Regions from separate parts of the Solibacillus sp. FSL K6-1126 genome, predicted to be linked through region 1. Evidence: riboswitches for the same ligand, from Rfam matches in the RefSeq annotation. Region 1 holds a riboswitch; each other region holds the start of a gene.
The links. Region 1 has a riboswitch for S-adenosylmethionine ahead of metA (homoserine O-acetyltransferase MetA). Riboswitches for the same ligand answer to the same signal wherever they lie in the genome.
Positions count from the first base shown of each region.

Region 2: linked by a shared signal. The riboswitch ahead of MHH44_RS19330 (bifunctional homocysteine S-methyltransferase/methylenetetrahydrofolate reductase) and the one ahead of metA (homoserine O-acetyltransferase MetA) in region 1 are both predicted to bind S-adenosylmethionine.
Region 3: linked by a shared signal. The riboswitch ahead of MHH44_RS16050 (methionine ABC transporter ATP-binding protein) and the one ahead of metA (homoserine O-acetyltransferase MetA) in region 1 are both predicted to bind S-adenosylmethionine.
Region 4: linked by a shared signal. The riboswitch ahead of metK (methionine adenosyltransferase) and the one ahead of metA (homoserine O-acetyltransferase MetA) in region 1 are both predicted to bind S-adenosylmethionine.

Region 1 is NZ_JBBOPD010000001.1:2,053,903-2,058,121, forward strand. It holds gene MHH44_RS10060 (AAA domain-containing protein) at 1-1,025, shown strand, start outside; gene MHH44_RS10065 (nucleoside-diphosphate sugar epimerase) at 1,041-1,784, shown strand; SAM riboswitch class I at 1,857-1,964, shown strand; gene metA (homoserine O-acetyltransferase MetA) at 2,123-3,064, shown strand; gene MHH44_RS10075 (ABC transporter ATP-binding protein) at 3,116-3,886, opposite strand; gene MHH44_RS10080 (YitT family protein) at 4,010-4,219, opposite strand, start outside.
Region 2 is NZ_JBBOPD010000001.1:3,883,064-3,887,282, reverse strand. It holds gene hemG (protoporphyrinogen oxidase) at 74-1,459, shown strand; SAM riboswitch class I at 1,546-1,643, shown strand; gene MHH44_RS19330 (bifunctional homocysteine S-methyltransferase/methylenetetrahydrofolate reductase) at 1,746-3,590, shown strand; gene metH (methionine synthase) at 3,583-4,219, shown strand, end outside.
Region 3 is NZ_JBBOPD010000001.1:3,208,477-3,212,695, forward strand. It holds gene MHH44_RS16045 (methionine ABC transporter permease) at 10-678, opposite strand; gene MHH44_RS16050 (methionine ABC transporter ATP-binding protein) at 671-1,699, opposite strand; SAM riboswitch class I at 1,845-1,947, opposite strand; gene MHH44_RS16055 (thioredoxin family protein) at 2,009-2,311, opposite strand; gene MHH44_RS16060 (toprim domain-containing protein) at 2,319-2,645, opposite strand; gene gcvH (glycine cleavage system protein GcvH) at 2,735-3,115, opposite strand; gene MHH44_RS16070 (arsenate reductase family protein) at 3,196-3,552, opposite strand; gene MHH44_RS16075 (acyl-CoA dehydrogenase family protein) at 3,876-4,219, opposite strand, start outside.
Region 4 is NZ_JBBOPD010000001.1:3,117,370-3,121,588, forward strand. It holds gene MHH44_RS15405 (alpha/beta hydrolase) at 1-45, opposite strand, end outside; gene MHH44_RS15410 (gamma carbonic anhydrase) at 299-811, shown strand; gene metK (methionine adenosyltransferase) at 928-2,124, opposite strand; SAM riboswitch class I at 2,388-2,503, opposite strand; gene pckA (phosphoenolpyruvate carboxykinase (ATP)) at 2,703-4,219, shown strand, end outside.

The DNA.
Region 1 (4,219 bases):
TGAAACACGCCAATGTCATCGGAACAACATGTGTTGCTTCAGCAAATAAAGAGTTTATGGACAACTATCCGACATTTGATGTTGTCATTATTGACGAAGTTTCGAAAGCAACACCACCTGAACTGTTACTGCCGATGTTAAAAGGTGCCAAAATCATTTTAGTTGGGGATCATCACCAGCTGCCGCCACTTGTCGGGGATGCGACGTTTGAAGAGACATTGGAGCAAGTTGTGAAGGAAAGTACAACATTTGAAGAAAAACGGGAGCTTGAAAAGTTACTGGAAGAATCATTGTTCGAGCGTCTTTATAACAATCTGCCGTCACAAAACAAAACAATGCTCGCACTTCAATATCGTATGCATAAAAATATTATGTCAACTATCACACCGTTTTACGAAAATGAATCCGAACAGCTGCAATGCGGGTTAGAGGATTCAGATGCTGTACGTGACCATTTCCTTGAAACATCCAAAATTACGCGGAAACACCATTTACTATGGCTCGATATTCCGAACAAAAAGCCGTATTTTGAAGAGCGTATGAAGGAAGGTTCGAGTCTATTCAATTTGGCTGAGCTGGATCAAATTAAACAGCAGCTGCTTGAATTGAATGCAGCGACAGAACAAGCGAAAGCACAAGGATTGATTCCGCAGGACGCATTAAAATCGGTTGGCGTTATTTCTTTCTACGCTGAGCAAGTAAAACGCATCAACCGTTTGATTGAACAGGAAATCAGTGTACCGCATTTACACATCCGTACAGGATCAGTCGATAAATTCCAAGGGATGGAGATGGATGTGATTATCGTCAGCATGGTGCGGAACCATGACAATGAGCGCGGAGAAATCGGGTTTGCGAAAGATTACCGCCGCCTTAATGTTGCATTATCCCGCGCAAGGGAACTGCTGATCATGATCGGCAGTACTGAAATGTTCACAAAGCGGCCTAAAAGCGCGAAAACACGGGATATGTATGCCCATGTATTAACGACAGTAAAAGAGCAAGACGGCTATTATGCTGTGTAGAAACAGGGGGATTGAATGGATTTACAAATTACAGTTTTACAGCTGCAGAAAGAACTCATCCAAAACCCGTCCATTGAAATAAAAAAGCAAATGCAATATGCCATTCCGATTCACACATTGGAAGTAAAATATCATCCGGTGATGCGCAATGCGATGGATATTTTAATGAAGATGATGCTCATTTCTTTTGAGAAGGCAAAGCTGAAAAATGTTGAGTTATTAGCCGAAATTTTGTTAGTGGAACCGTTATTTATTCATGATTTGACGAATAAAATGTTACGACTGGGTATGATTGTGAAGGAACAGGAATTTGCACTTACCGCTAAGGGTAAGGCACAGCTGGAATCGGGCATTTTTGAAGAGGAGCTTGAAGAAACAAGTTATTTTATTCAATACAGCCCGATCCATGAGCAGCCACTGGATGGTGATCTGGAGGAATTTGCGGATTTGGAGGAGTTTCCGGAGCCTTTCCCGACAATCGAAACGGAAGAAATCGAAGCAATTGAAGAAGCGGTGCTGATTGAATTCATTCAGCAGCAACTATCCGAACAACCGGTTGCGGAAGATGAAGTACCGCATTATATTACAAGTGTTGTTTCGACGGAATCGATCCAGATTAATGATATACCGGTCCTATGTTTTTTGCTTTTCGATCAAAAGGAAAACAGACATTTTGTGCGGGTATACAATACATTGACATGTGTATGGGATGAACAGCTGGAGACAATGTTATTCAATATAGAAAAAGAGCAGCTTTAGTAAGTGTGAAATAATATTTTTAGAATTATTGCAAAATTATAAAGTACATGATACACTAATGACAATTTAATAGTCTTATCAAGAGAAGCGGAGGGACTTGGCCTTATGATGCTTCAGCAACCTCTAGTTCAACTAGAAAGGTGCTACTTCCAGCAAGGTGTCAACCTTGGCAGATAAGAACGGGTAAAAAGGCCCCTCTCATTTCTGTTTTTGCTGGAATGAGAGGGGCTTTTTATATTGTTCTGAAACAGTTTGTTTCAAACGTAAAACAATGCATTGCCTGAAAACCACAAGATTATTAAAAGATTGTTGAAAAAGTTTATGAGGGGGAAAGTGGAATGCCGATTAATATCCCGAAACATTTACCGGCGGGAGAGCTGCTTAGAAAAGAGAAGATTTTCGTTATGGAGGAAGACCGTGCGAAAACGCAACAAATTCGACCGTTAAATATTTTAGTGTTTAATTTAATGCCTGAAAAAGAAAAAACCGAGCTGCAATTGCTGCGTTTACTCGGGAATACACCGTTACAGGTAGATGTGACATTTTTAAACACGGCTACATACGAATCAAAAAATGTTTCCAAATCACATTTAGATACATTTTACCGAACATTCGACCAAGTAAAGCACCGTCGTTTTGATGGACTGATCATTACCGGTGCGCCAGTAGAGAAAATGGATTTTGAAGAGGTAGGCTACTGGAATGAAATCACGCATGTTATGGATTGGGCAAATGAACATGTCACTTCGATCATGTATATATGTTGGGGCGCCCAAGCTGCCCTGTACCATCATTTTGGTATTGGAAAGTTCGAATTGCCGAAAAAATGCTCCGGTGTCTATTCCCATGTGATTACGGATTTAACAGTAGATTTAGTGCGGGGCTTCAGCGATGAGTATGTGGCACCGCATTCACGTCATACGTCGGTTTCGATTGATGAAGTGCGGGCACATCCTGACTTGCGTCTTCTAAGCTATTCGGATGACGCAGGGGTGTTTATTGTTCAATCGAAAAACAATAAACATATTATGATTACCGGGCATCTGGAATATGATGCAACGACACTATCCGATGAGTACTTCCGCGATAGAGAAAAGGACCCGGACAATACGGAAATGCCGGTCAACTATTTCCCGAATAACGACCCGCTACAAAGACCGAAAAATGTTTGGCGTGCCCATTCGCATCTGTTGTTCTACAACTGGCTGAACTATTACGTATACCAAGAAACACCGTATGAATGGCATTACGTCGATGAAAATATTGAATATCATATTTAATTTGTGTAAATGAAATGAACCAGCAGGAGGTGGACTCCGGCTGGTTCGATTTTATTTTATTGCAACCCAGGCACGTTCGCGTTCTATCTGCAAACTGATTTCCCGCCCGAAGAAATCGCTTAATAATTCGTCCGTTAAAACAACTTCCCGTGCACTTGCTTCCACATTTTTTCCGTCTTTCATCAGAAGCACATGGCTAAAACAAGGGAGAATTTCTTCTACATGGTGTGTAACATAAATGAGGGTAGGGGCGTTTTCCGCTTCTGCAATCTGTTCAATCGTTTGCAGCAAGTTTTCCCGTTCAATCAGGTCCAGGCCCCCGCACGGCTCATCCAGTATTAAAATTTCTGGATCTGCCATAATGGCCCTGGCGATTTGAACACGCTGCCGTTCACCTTGTGACAAATGCTCAAATGATTTATTCGCTAAATGATCACAGTGAAAATGTTTCATAATAGAAACGGCATGATCAATTTCTTCTTCCGTCACATCGTTAAATAGACGAAGGGCACCGAACTTCCCGCTGAGCACGATTTCAATCGCATTATCCTGCCAATTGAAGTTATCGATCATCGCATTGCTCACCCAGCCGATCCGCGTTCGAAGCTTCGGTATATACGTCTTGCCGTAGATTTCACCGAGCACCTGGACTTTTCCTTCATTTGGCCAAATATAGCCGTTAATTACTTTTAGTAAGGTTGTTTTACCGGATCCGTTTAACCCTAAAATCGCCCAATGCTGTCCTTTTTGTACATGCCAGCTTAAATCATTTAAAATCTTTTTATCATTGCGATATAAATGGATATTTTCAATATGTATCATTTAAAAACACCTCCACTTTCTACTATGCACTCTTTTCCAATTGAACGGAAGTATTTTTTGAAAATTGTAACAATTCGAGCGAAAAAAAGAAAGCAAACGCATAATGCTTGCTCTCCTCATTATTTATATAACAACACTTTCGACACCTGCTGCGCGGTGGAACAGCTTTCCGTTCCATTTGAGCGCCCATTGTACGACAGGCCCTAAGCCGAACGCCATAAATACAGTACCGATTCCAACAGGTCCGCCCAATACAAAACCTAATACAGCAACCGTTACTTCCATTGTAGTACGTGCGCGGTTGACACTCCAGCCGAGGCGATGCACCAACAG
Region 2 (4,219 bases), 1.8 Mb from region 1:
CCAGCTGACCATATTTCGTATGAAAAAGTTTATACTATAAGAAGAGAAGCGAACGAAATAGGAGAGAATGGATATGAAAACAGTAGTAGTTGTAGGTGGAGGAATTACCGGGCTATGTACGATGCATTATCTGAAAAATAAAATGCATGAGCAAAACGTGGAAGCACGGTTAATACTGATTGAAAAGAACGCATATTTAGGCGGAAAAATTCATTCCGAATACGATAAAGGTTTTATTATGGAAACAGGGGCTGATTCAATTGTAGCACGCCATTCAGGGGTATTGGAGCTTGTTAAGGAGCTTAATTTTGAATCAGAGCTTGTCTATAACGAAACAGGTATTTCCTACATTCATACGAATAGCGAGCTGTATGCTATTCCGGCAGGTTCGACATTCGGTATTCCGATGAGTGTAGAATCGCTCATGTCGAGTACGTTAATTTCAGAAGAAGGAAAGAAGAGGGCCCTTCAAGATTTAGAAATCCCGAATACTAAATTTACTAAAGAAAGCTCTATCGGTACGTTTTTAGAATATTTTTTAGGTGAAGAAATTGTTCGAAAGCAAATTGCCCCAGTATTGGCAGGAGTTTATTCAGGCGATTTATATCAATTAAGCCTGGCATCTACATTGCCGTATTTAGTGGATTATAAAAACAACTACGGATCGATTATTAAAGGCTTCGAGGCACATCGCGAGCAATTCGAAAAAGCTGCGAATAAGAAGTTTATTTCTTTCCGTCCGGGTTTATCAGCATTAATCAATCGTATAGAAGAACAGCTGCCGGAAGTTGAATTCATGAGAAAGACAGTAACAAAGCAAATTCTAAAAAAAGGTGAGCAATATGAAGTCGTGCTGGAAGATGAAATAATATTGGCAGATATTGTTGTACTGGCCGTTCCAAATGAGACGGTACGTCATGTAATACAGGATGATTCATTAGAGGAACAGCTGAAAAAGTTCACGACGGCATCTACTTTAACGATGTATGTTGGCTTTGATGTACCGGACGATATATTACCGGCTGATGGTACCGGCTTTATCGTTTCGCATAATAGTGATTTAGTTTGTAATGCATCGACATGGACGAGCCGTAAATGGAAGCATACGTCAGCAGAAGGCAATTTACTCGTTCGCTTGTTTTATAAAGATATTAATCCGCGCTATGAAGAGTTGGCAGCCATGTCAGATGAAGAACTGACAAAAGTTGCATTGGAAGACATTCGTCTCAGCTTAGGTGTTGAAGCGGATCCAACTGTCATTAATGTAACAAAGTGGATTGACCAAATGCCGCGCTATGATTTGGCGCATAATGAAGCCTTATCAAAAGTTATACAGCAACTGGCAACGGATTACCCGAATGTTCTATTAGCGGGATGTGCCTATTTCGGAGTAGGAATCGGTGCTTGTATTCAAAACGGCAAAAAAACAGCTGAACACATTATTAGTCGAATTATGTAAAGAAATACTTCATTCAGCTAAAGGGTATTGACGGACGTATTAGATAACGTTATGATTCATTTAAATATTTCAAAAATTCATATTATTTCTTATCAAGAGAAGTCGAGGGACTGGCCCGATGAAACTTCAGCAACCAACATTAAGTCAGGTGCTAAATCCAGTGGCGAATGCCAGAAGATGAGAAGGGATTAAGTCGATAACTACTATGCCTTCTTTTCTTTAATGAAAGAAGGCTTTTTTGTATCGTTAAAATACTGAAAATACTGTAAATGATGGAGTGAAGGCAATGGGTTTACTTGAAGAATTACAAACACGGGTTTTAACAGCCGACGGAGCAATCGGGACACTTCTTTATTCATATGGGTTGGATTATTGCCATGAAGAAATGAATATTGCCCGTCCTGATATTATAGAGAAAATTCATAGTGAATATATTGCGGCAGGTGCAGATATTATTCAGACCAATACATATGGAGCTAACCGTATTAAGCTTGCACGTTATGGCTATGAAAGTCGTGTGAAGGAGTTTAATGAAGCAGCGTTAAAGATCGCAAAGCGGGCAGCTTCCCTGGATGGGCAATATGTTCTGGCAACAATCGGTGGTATTCGGGGAATTCGTAAAAGTGATGCAACATTAGATGAAATTTTAGCTGCGTTCCAAGAACAGGCGGAAGTATTACTAGCAGGTGAACCGGATGGATTTTTATTGGAAACGTATTACGATTTTGAAGAATTATCGCATTGTGTCCATCTATTACGTTCGATGACCGATTTGCCGATCATTGCTCAAGTGACGATGCAGGAACCGGGTGTCCTTCAAAATTTAATGACGTTAAATGAAGCGTTTCAAGACTTGGAAAGGTTAGGTGCAGATATTGTTGGGAGTAACTGCCGATTAGGTCCTTTCCATACAATTCAGGCATTTGAAGGGGTTAATTTACCGAATAAAGCTTTTTTATCAGCTTATCCGAATGCATCATTATTGGACATTGAAGATGGTCGAGTAGTTTATGAGTCGGAAACCGATTATTTCGCACGTGCAGCAGTTGAACTCGTAAACCAAGGTGTCCGTTTAATTGGCGGATGCTGCGGGACGACACCGAAGCATATTGCAGCCGTAAAAAAACGTTTGGCGAATATGCAGCCAATTGAAACAAAAGAAGAAAAACCCGGCCATACACAATTTGTCCGAATTCCGGAGCCACGTAAACAGGAGCCGCTCCACGAAAAAGCAAAACGTGAACGTTCAGTTATAGTGGAACTGGATACGCCACGTCATCTGGAAATTGACGGATTTGTAGAAGGGGCAAAACAGTTATCTAAAGCAGGAGCCGATGTCATTATGATGGCTGATAACTCACTTGCTTCACCGCGCATCAGTAATATCGCGATGGCTGCGATTTTAAAAGAGCAAGGAATTCGTTCATTGCCGCATTTGACATGCCGTGACCGAAATTTAATTGGGCTTCAGTCACATTTAATGGGACTTGATGCACTGGAACTTCATGATATTCTTGTCGTGACAGGGGACCCGACAAAAGTAGGGGATTTCCCGGGGGCGACGAGCGTATATGATGTTTCATCAATGGAACTGATTTCTCTAATTAAGCAGTTAAATAAAGGTGGTTCTTTTACTGGGAAATCGCTGCGTAAACAGGCAAATTTCTCGGTAGCCGCTGCCTTTAATCCGAATGTTCGTGTACTGGACCGTGCTGTAGCCCGTTTAGAAAAGAAAATCGAGCATGGAGCAGATTACTTTATTTCACAGCCGGTTTATACGAAAGAAAAGATTATCGAAATCTATGAGGCGACGAAGCATTTGGAAACACCGATTTATATCGGGATTATGCCACTAACATCTTCACGCAGCGCGGAATTTTTACATCATGAAGTACCGGGCATTAAACTGTCCGATGAAGTACTTGCGCGCATGGCTGCCTGTGGGGATGACAAGGAAGCATCGACAGCAGAAGGAATCGCGATTGCTAAAGAGCTGCTCGATACAGCATGTGAATACTTTAACGGTATTTATTTAATTACACCGTTTTTACGCTATGATATGACGCTGGAATTAATGGACTATGTAAAACAATATGATGTGGAAAGTAAAGGAGTTCAGTCGAATGTATAATCACCCGATTCATGAGCAATTACAAAAAAGAATACTTATCATCGATGGTGCCATGGGGACGATGCTTCAGGCAGAAAACCTAACATATGAAGATTTTGGCGGAGAAGACTTAGACGGTTGTAATGAAAACCTGGTACTGACAAGACCTGATGTATTGAGTAAAATTCATCGTGCCTATTTAGCTGCAGGCGCTGATATTATTTGTACCAATACGTTTGGTGGAACACCACTCGTGTTGGATGAATATGACTTAGGTGACAAGGCAGTTGAAATTAATAAGCGGGCGGTTGAAATTGCACTAGAGGCTGCAAAAGAGTTTTCGACACCAGAATGGCCGCGCTTTGTCGCAGGTGCAATCGGGCCAACGACTAAAACATTGTCGGTAACAGGCGGTATAACATTTGAAGAGCTGGAAGAAAACTTTTATATCCAGGCAAAAGCACTAATTGAAGCGGGAGCGGATTTGCTCTTAATGGAAACTTCCCAGGATATGCTTAATGTTAAAGCAGGAACGATTGCCATTCACCGTGCATTTGAGGAACTTGGCAAAGAGCTGCCTGTCATGATTTCAGGAACAATTGAGCCAATGGGAACAACGCTTGCCGGGCAATCAATTGAAGCATTTTATA
Region 3 (4,219 bases), 1.2 Mb from region 1:
AGCCACTAACTATCGTTTGTCCACTCTTGCTGTGATGAAATCCCCAATATATTGGATGATGAATACGACAACTAAAATCAATACAGTTGCCATTAAAGTCACATCTGTTCGGTTACGCTGGAAACCATCAAGGAATGCCAGGTTTCCTAAACCACCCGCACCAATGATGCCGGCCATTGCTGTATACCCTACTAAAGCGACAGCTGTAACAGTAATACCTGAAATTAATGCCGGTAAGCTTTCCGGAATCAGCACTTTCCAAATAATCGTAGAAGTTTTCGCTCCCATTGAGCGAGCCGCTTCTATAACACCTTTATCAATCTCTCTTAATGCAATTAACACCATGCGCGCATAAAACGGTGCTGCACCGATAATAAGCGCAGGTAATGCTGCATTGGCACCACGGATGGTTCCAAGTAAAAACTTCGTAAATGGAATTAATAAAATGATCAAGACGATAAATGGAATCGAGCGGAAAATATTCACAAGTGACCCTGTCAAAAAGTGTACAATTTTATTTGCCCATAATTGGTTGTCGCTCGTTAAAAATAAGACAATACCAATTAGAAGTCCTAGTATAAATGTGATGACTGTCGCAACAGCCGTCATATAAATTGTTTCATATGTTGCTTCGAGCATTTTACCCCAATCTACGTTTGGAAATAATTGATTAAACATGCTCAATCACCTCCGCCTGAATTTCTTGCTTCGCTAAAAAGCTTAATGCTTCCGCGACTGCTTTTGGCTCGCCATCGATATGAATAAACAATGTACCAAACGAACCGCCCGTTGTATTTGAGATTTTGCCATGCACTATATTAACAACTACGTCAAATTGCTTAATCATTTGTGAGATGACAGGCTGTTCTGTCGTTGCCGCTGCAAATGTTAATTTAGCGATTTTGCCTTCTGGATAATTGGCTAAAATCTGTTCCAGTGATGCTTGCGTTTCCTGTGTTTCACCAGAAGCTTGCGACACGAAGTTTTTCGTAATCGGTGCTTGCGGATGTTGGAACACTTGTAATACATCTCCCTGTTCCACTACTTTTCCGGCTTCCATAACAGCTACTCTGTTACAGATTTTACGGATAACATGCATTTCATGTGTAATGAGTACAATTGTAAGTCCGATGTTTTTATTAATATCAAGCAGCAATTCCAAAATTGAATCCGTTGTTTCAGGATCAAGTGCTGAAGTCGCTTCATCACATAAAAGCACTTCCGGATTATTTGCCAACGCACGGGCAATGCCAACACGCTGCTTTTGACCGCCTGAAAGTTGAGAAGGATACGCTTTCCCTCTTCCTTTTAAACCAACAAGTTCAATTAACTCTTCTACTCGTTTTTCACGATCAGCTTTTGAAACACCTGCTATTTCAAGTGGAAATGCGATGTTTTCTTCAACGGTACGTGACCAAAGTAAATTGAAGTGCTGGAAAATCATACTTATTTTTTGACGTGCTTCTCGTAATTTAGCCCCGGAAGCTTTTGCAATATCCTGACCACCTACAATGACAGAACCTGTCGTTGGCTTTTCCAAACCGTTCAATAGGCGAATCATTGTACTTTTACCGGCACCACTGTAGCCGATAATACCGTATATTTCTCCTTTGTTGATCGATAGGCTTACATTATCAACTGCCGTAAGCTTACCATTTTTCGTGTTATACACTTTTGTAATATTTTGTATATCAATCATCGGTTGTACTCCTTCTAAATTGAAATAACCTTCCTGCTATTTCAAAATCATGTTCTTTTTTCATCCAAAACATCCGCTGAATGAAAAAAACCTTTCTACCAAGACAAGTAGAAAGGTTTCACATACATTTATACGGTAAACCGTTCTCTCATCTTTCAAAGTTTACACTTTGTGTGAATTGGCACCTTTGCGTAATCGCTGGTTGCCGGGCTTCATAGGGCACTTCCCTCCACCTCTCTTTATAAGAGCAACGTTATTAAGTTTTATTATTATGAATGTTACTTTATCACGACAAAGTGACTACGTCAATTACTTTTTTAATATTTCATACAAAAACGGTACGGATTTAAATGCATAAATTTTATTCGTTAGTTCTCCGTTGTCTGAAACGATTAAACAAGGTACACTTTCAATTTTCAGTTCATAAGGTAAATCCCCTAAATAATTGATATTTGCCATACCAAGCGGGAGATCTGGTAGTAATTTCTCAATTACTTCCAACATTTTTTCCGATACTTCACATGTGCCGCACATAGGCGTATATAGGAAAAATGCTGTCTGATCATATTGTTGTACGTTTTGTTCCCATTGCTGTTGCGTCCATTGTTCCATTATACTGTCATCCTTCTTTTACTAAAAATTTTGCTCGTAGTAAAATATCCCTTAAGATTTTAGTAGGTGTTTTTTCTACTTCAATATATTCGTGAGGTATGATTAGCTGTTGTGCTTCAGGATATGCACGGTTCATCAGTTTACGTAACTTTTCACCGTTTTTATCTGCATCAAACATAGTGATAATTTCATCTTGCTCATAACCTTCTAATAAATCAATCAAATTGACTTCGCTTATTGTGCCATTTGTACAAATAATTGTCACGTCCTCTGCTAAAATCGGGATTAATCTCAACTTATCGGCACGTCCTTCGACAACAAGGCATTTTCCCATACGTACACGCTTCCTTTCAAAGTCACCTTTATGTATAGAATAACAAAAAAACACTAAAACCTTACTATAGAAGGCTTTAGTGTTTCATATTATTGTTCGATTAATGCAGTGTAAGCATCTGCGTCTAATAATTCTTCAACTTCCGCTTCACTTGTTAACTCAACAGTAACCATCCATGCATTTCCGTATGGAGATTCATTAACGTATTCTGGGTTGTCCAGTAATTCTTCGTTGATTGCAACTACTTTACCAGAAAGTGGTGCATATAGTTCAGAAACTGTTTTTACAGACTCTACACTACCGAATGGCTGATCCTTTGAAATCTCATCGCCTACTTCAGGTAATTCTACGAATACGATATCACCTAATTCAGATTGTGCGAAATCCGTAATACCGATTGTTGCCTTACCGTCTTCTATTTTTACCCACTCATGCTCTTTTGAATAACGTAATTCTTTTGGTGTGCTCATTCGAAAACCTCCATGTTATATGTAGTACATTCAAGTTCATTTTGCCATATTTCGTTCGGAAATACAATGTGAATAACTGTTTATTTCCAAGTTTCTAAGAAGTCAGACTCCTTAAATCCTAAAGTTAATTTTTTTCCATCTGTTACGATCGGTCGCTTAATTAACATACCATCTGATGCCAATAGCTCTAATTGCTCATCCTCGGACATTGTCGCTAATTTATCTTTAAGACCTAATTCCCGATATTTCATACCGGACGTATTGAAGAATTTCTTTAATGGCACTCCACTTGCTTCATAAATTGCTTTAATCTCCTCTTTAGATGGTGTCTGTTCTACGATATGAATATTTTCATAGTCCACACCTTGCTCATCTAGCCACTTTTGCGCTTTTTTACACGTTGTACATTTTGGATATTGAATGAATTTTACTGTCATGTAAGTACTCCTTTTGCCCTGGATTTTCCTATATTGTAACGGATATAGAAGGACAAATCAAAAATGTGTTCGTATTATTGGCGTTTTTATGAATATGGGTTTTATTAGAAGATTTGTGCCGATATTAGAACATGCTGGTCGTATTTTAGAAGAATGGTTTCGTTTATTTGAAACTTTGGCGGTCATATTAGAAGAAAGGAAACTTATATTAGAACTTCCGAGATATATTAGATCATGTAAAAATATATTAGAACATTTTACATTATATTAGAACAACATAGAAAAATCGGGTGCAGTGTCATGCACCCGACTATAGTATTTTATTAAACTACATACTTTTCTGCTTCAATTAATTTCACTGAAGCTTCACGTTTTTTCGGAATTAAGTTGTAAGGGTTGTTACGCGTTAATTTACGTAAAGCCGATAAAATCATACGTGCATCGTCACCTTCAACTGAAGCGATCAATGTTTCTTTTGCTTCTTTTTCGATTTCTGCGAATGCTTCCTGACAGAAAATTTGAGTGTAAAGGATTTTTTGTGCTGCTTTTTCTTCTCCGTCACGCTCGATTGCTTTTTGTGTACGGATTACTGCAGATTCCATTGCGTATAATTGGTTTGCAATGTTCGCGATGTTCACTAACAGCTCCTGCTCGGCATCCAGTTTTG
Region 4 (4,219 bases), 1.1 Mb from region 1:
AACGACTACGGCTTTTGGTTGTTGCTCTGTTTCCCATTTCCACATGGCCAATACTCCTTACATATAAAATATTTTTATGACATAAACACGTGATCCTTTAATTCAGGAATGAGTTTGCCGATTATCAAAAAATTACGATATTGCACCTTCTTTAACATCGGCATCATTATATTACTATTTATTTGTATAATTATAATACATTCCGTTCTAAAAGAAATGTTAATTGAAAAATCTTCACGTTTTGTTACGATATCTATAGATTTATCTACAATTTTATAGAAGAAATGAGGAAATGCACATGATTTACCCTTATAAGGATAAAATACCAACGATTCACCCTTCTGCATTCATTGCAGACTATGCCACAATTACCGGTGATGTAACAATCGGTGCCGAAACTTCAATTTGGTTTAACACGGTAATTCGTGGCGATGTAAACAAAACTATAATTGGTGACCGTGTCAGTATCCAGGATTTGAGCTGCCTTCACCAAAGTCCCGCTGCCCCTCTCATTATTGAAGACGAAGTAACAGTAGGTCATCAAGTTACATTACATAGCTGTACAATTAAAAAACGCGCTTTAGTTGGTATGGGTTCCATCATACTGGACGGGGCTGTTATAGGCGAGGGTGCATTTATTGGTGCCGGCAGTCTTGTACCACCGGGAAAAGTGATTCCTCCCAATTGTTTAGCGATGGGTCGCCCAGCAAAAGTCGTACGTGAAGTGACAGCAGAAGATCGCGCAGATATGGATCGGATAATTTCAGAATATGTGGCAAAAGGGCAATACTATAAATCACTTCAAAAATAATTTAACAGTCATTCCCCTCTTTGAATCTTATAAATCTATACCTTGTTAAAAAGAAATCTTATATAAGATCATAAAAAAGGAGCTATCCATTAAACTGGATGCTCCTTTTTATTATATTAAATTCCTGCTTTAGCTTTCAATTCAGCCGCTTTATCCGTACTTTCCCATGGCACATTTAAATCTGTGCGACCGAAATGTCCGTATGCTGCTGTTTGCTTATAAATCGGACGACGTAAATCAAGCATTTTAATAATGCCCGCAGGACGTAAATCAAATAGCTCACGTACCCAGTTCACGATTTTTGATTCTTCTACTTTTCCTGTACCGAATGTATCAACCGCGATTGATACAGGTTGTGCAACACCGATTGCATACGCCAGTTGCACTTCAGCACGGTCAGCTAGGCCAGCTGCTACAATGTTTTTAGCAACATAACGTGCTGCATATGCTGCAGAGCGGTCAACTTTTGTCGCATCCTTACCGGAGAATGCTCCGCCACCATGACGCGCATAGCCGCCGTAAGTATCAACAATAATTTTACGACCTGTAAGACCTGCATCTCCTTTAGGCCCGCCGATTACGAAACGACCTGTTGGGTTGATGAAGTATTTTGTTGCTTCATCCAATAATTGAGCAGGAACAACCGGTTTAATAACGTGCTCTTTAATATCTGTTTGAATTTGTTCTAATGTTGCTTCTTCATCATGCTGTGTTGAAATAACGATTGTATCCACACGAACAGGTTCATTGTTTTCATCATATTCGATTGTTACTTGTGTTTTACCATCCGGACGTAAATATTCCAATTCTCCTGATTTACGTACTTCTGTTAAACGACGTGCTAATTTATGAGCTAAAGAAATTGGCATCGGCATTAATTCCGGTGTTTCGTTACATGCATAGCCGAACATTAATCCTTGGTCGCCTGCACCGATTGCTTCCAGTTCATCATCCGTCATTGAACCTTCACGTGCTTCCAATGCTTGGTCAACACCTTGTGCAATGTCAGGTGATTGCTCTCCTACAGCTACTAGTACTGCAAGGTTTTCCGCATCAAAGCCGTACTTACCGCGTGTGTAGCCGATTTCTGCCACTGTATCACGGATAATTCCTTTCATATCTACATAAGTAGAAGTTGTAATCTCACCAGATACTAGTACTAAGCCTGTTGTTACCGTAGTTTCACAAGCTACACGTGCATTTGGATCTGCAGCTAAAATAGCGTCTAAAATGGCATCCGAAATTTGGTCACAAATTTTATCCGGATGTCCTTCCGTTACACTTTCTGATGTAAACAGTCGACGATTTGTCATGTCATTTCCTCCTAAATCACTTTGGCAATTGTTTTTTATTGATACGGTACTCATTACCCATGTCCGTTATATAAAGCAATTACGCTAATGCGTATCTACCTTTTAACGTCAAGCTATATTTGCTTTAACACGAGGGTCTGAAAGGCTGTAACTATATAATTTTCGCTCAGCACGAAATTGTAAAACAAAATAAAAAAAATCCTTTCTCTCATAGCCGTGTTCATCACACGTGAGGAAAGGATATTACGTTTCGTTACCTTTCACTCTTATCGTTCAAGGGAATTTTTGCCCTTGCATCAGGTTGGCACCAACACGTATAAAATATACGCAGGTTGCCGGGTTTCATAGGGCCTGCCCCTCCACCAGCTCGGGATAAGAGTATCCGTTCAATTAAACATCTTACGCAAAAAAACAAGTGCTGTCAACAAATTTTGACGTATTTCGCAATGTTTAAAATTCCGGAAAAAATAATTTGCAATTAGTATAGATTATTTCACTTAATGTGTTATACTATTTTTGAATTAGGAATCAACTCCCCTCTATAAGGGAATACTATAAAAAAGGATGGTATTTAATAGATGAATTCGGTAGAAATTGCTAACGAGCTGAAAGAACTTTTAAACGGGGAAAACATCAAAACTCAATTATCTGTTCCACAATTAGTTGAAAAAGCTACATCACGCGGAGAAGCCGTGCTGACTGTTGAAGGTGCATTACGTGCCCAAACAGGAAAATACACTGGCCGTTCTCCAAAAGATAAATATATAGTAAAAGAAGAAATTTGCAACAATAAAATCGATTGGGGCAAAGTTAACCGTCCGATTTCTGCAGAGGTATTTGATAAACTTTATGTGAAAGTTGTAAATTACTTAAAAGAACGTGACGAGTTATATGTATTCAACGGTTTTGCAGGTGCAGACAAAGAGTCTCAATTATCCATTAAAGTAATTAATGAATATGCTTGGCATAATCTATTCTGTCATCAATTGTTCATCCGCCCAACAGCAGACGAATTGGCTAAACATGTTGCCGAGTTTACAATCGTATCTGCGCCAAACTTCAAAGCAGATCCTGAAGTAGACGGTACAGGATCGGAAACATTCATTATAACATCTATTGAAAAGAAAATCATCTTAATCGGCGGAACTGAGTACGCAGGTGAAATGAAGAAGTCAATCTTCGGTATTATGAACTACTTATTGCCTGAACAAGGTATCTTCCCAATGCATTGCTCTGCAAACGTTGGTGAAGGTGGCGATGTTGCATTATTCTTCGGTCTATCTGGTACGGGAAAAACAACTTTATCTGCTGATAAAGATCGTAAATTAATCGGTGACGATGAGCACGGTTGGTCTGATAACGGCGTATTCAACATTGAAGGTGGATGCTATGCAAAAACAATCAACCTATCTGCTGAAAATGAGCCGGAAATTTATAATGCAATTCGCTTTGGTTCAGTACTGGAAAACGTTGCGGTAGATCCTGAAACACGCGAATGCGACTATGCTGACGGTTCATTAACAGAAAATACACGTGTCGCTTACCCTATCGACTATATTGACAATATTGTGTTACCATCAGTAGCAGGTCATCCAAATACAATCGTCTTCTTAACAGCCGATGCATTTGGTGTATTACCTCCTATTTCTAAATTGACAAAAGAGCAGGCAATGTATCACTTCCTAAGTGGTTTCACATCAAAACTTGCCGGCACAGAACGTGGTGTAACAGAGCCAGAACCAGTATTCTCTACATGCTTCGGTTCTCCATTCCTACCGCTTGCTGCAACAGTTTATGCAGAGCAATTAGGTAAGAAAATTGATGAGCACGGTTCACAAGTTTTCCTAGTAAACACTGGTTGGACTGGTGGCGAATATGGTGTAGGCAGCCGTATGAAGCTTTCTTATACACGTGCAATGGTTCGTGCTGCAATCGATGGTAAATTAAATAACGTTGAGACAACTCAAGATGCAGTATTTGGATTAAACATTCCAGTAGCCGTTGAAGGTGTACCATCTAGCGTATTAAATCCTCGTGATGCATGGGCAGATAAAGCTGCATATGACAAAAAAGCTGCTGAACTTGCTGATCTGTT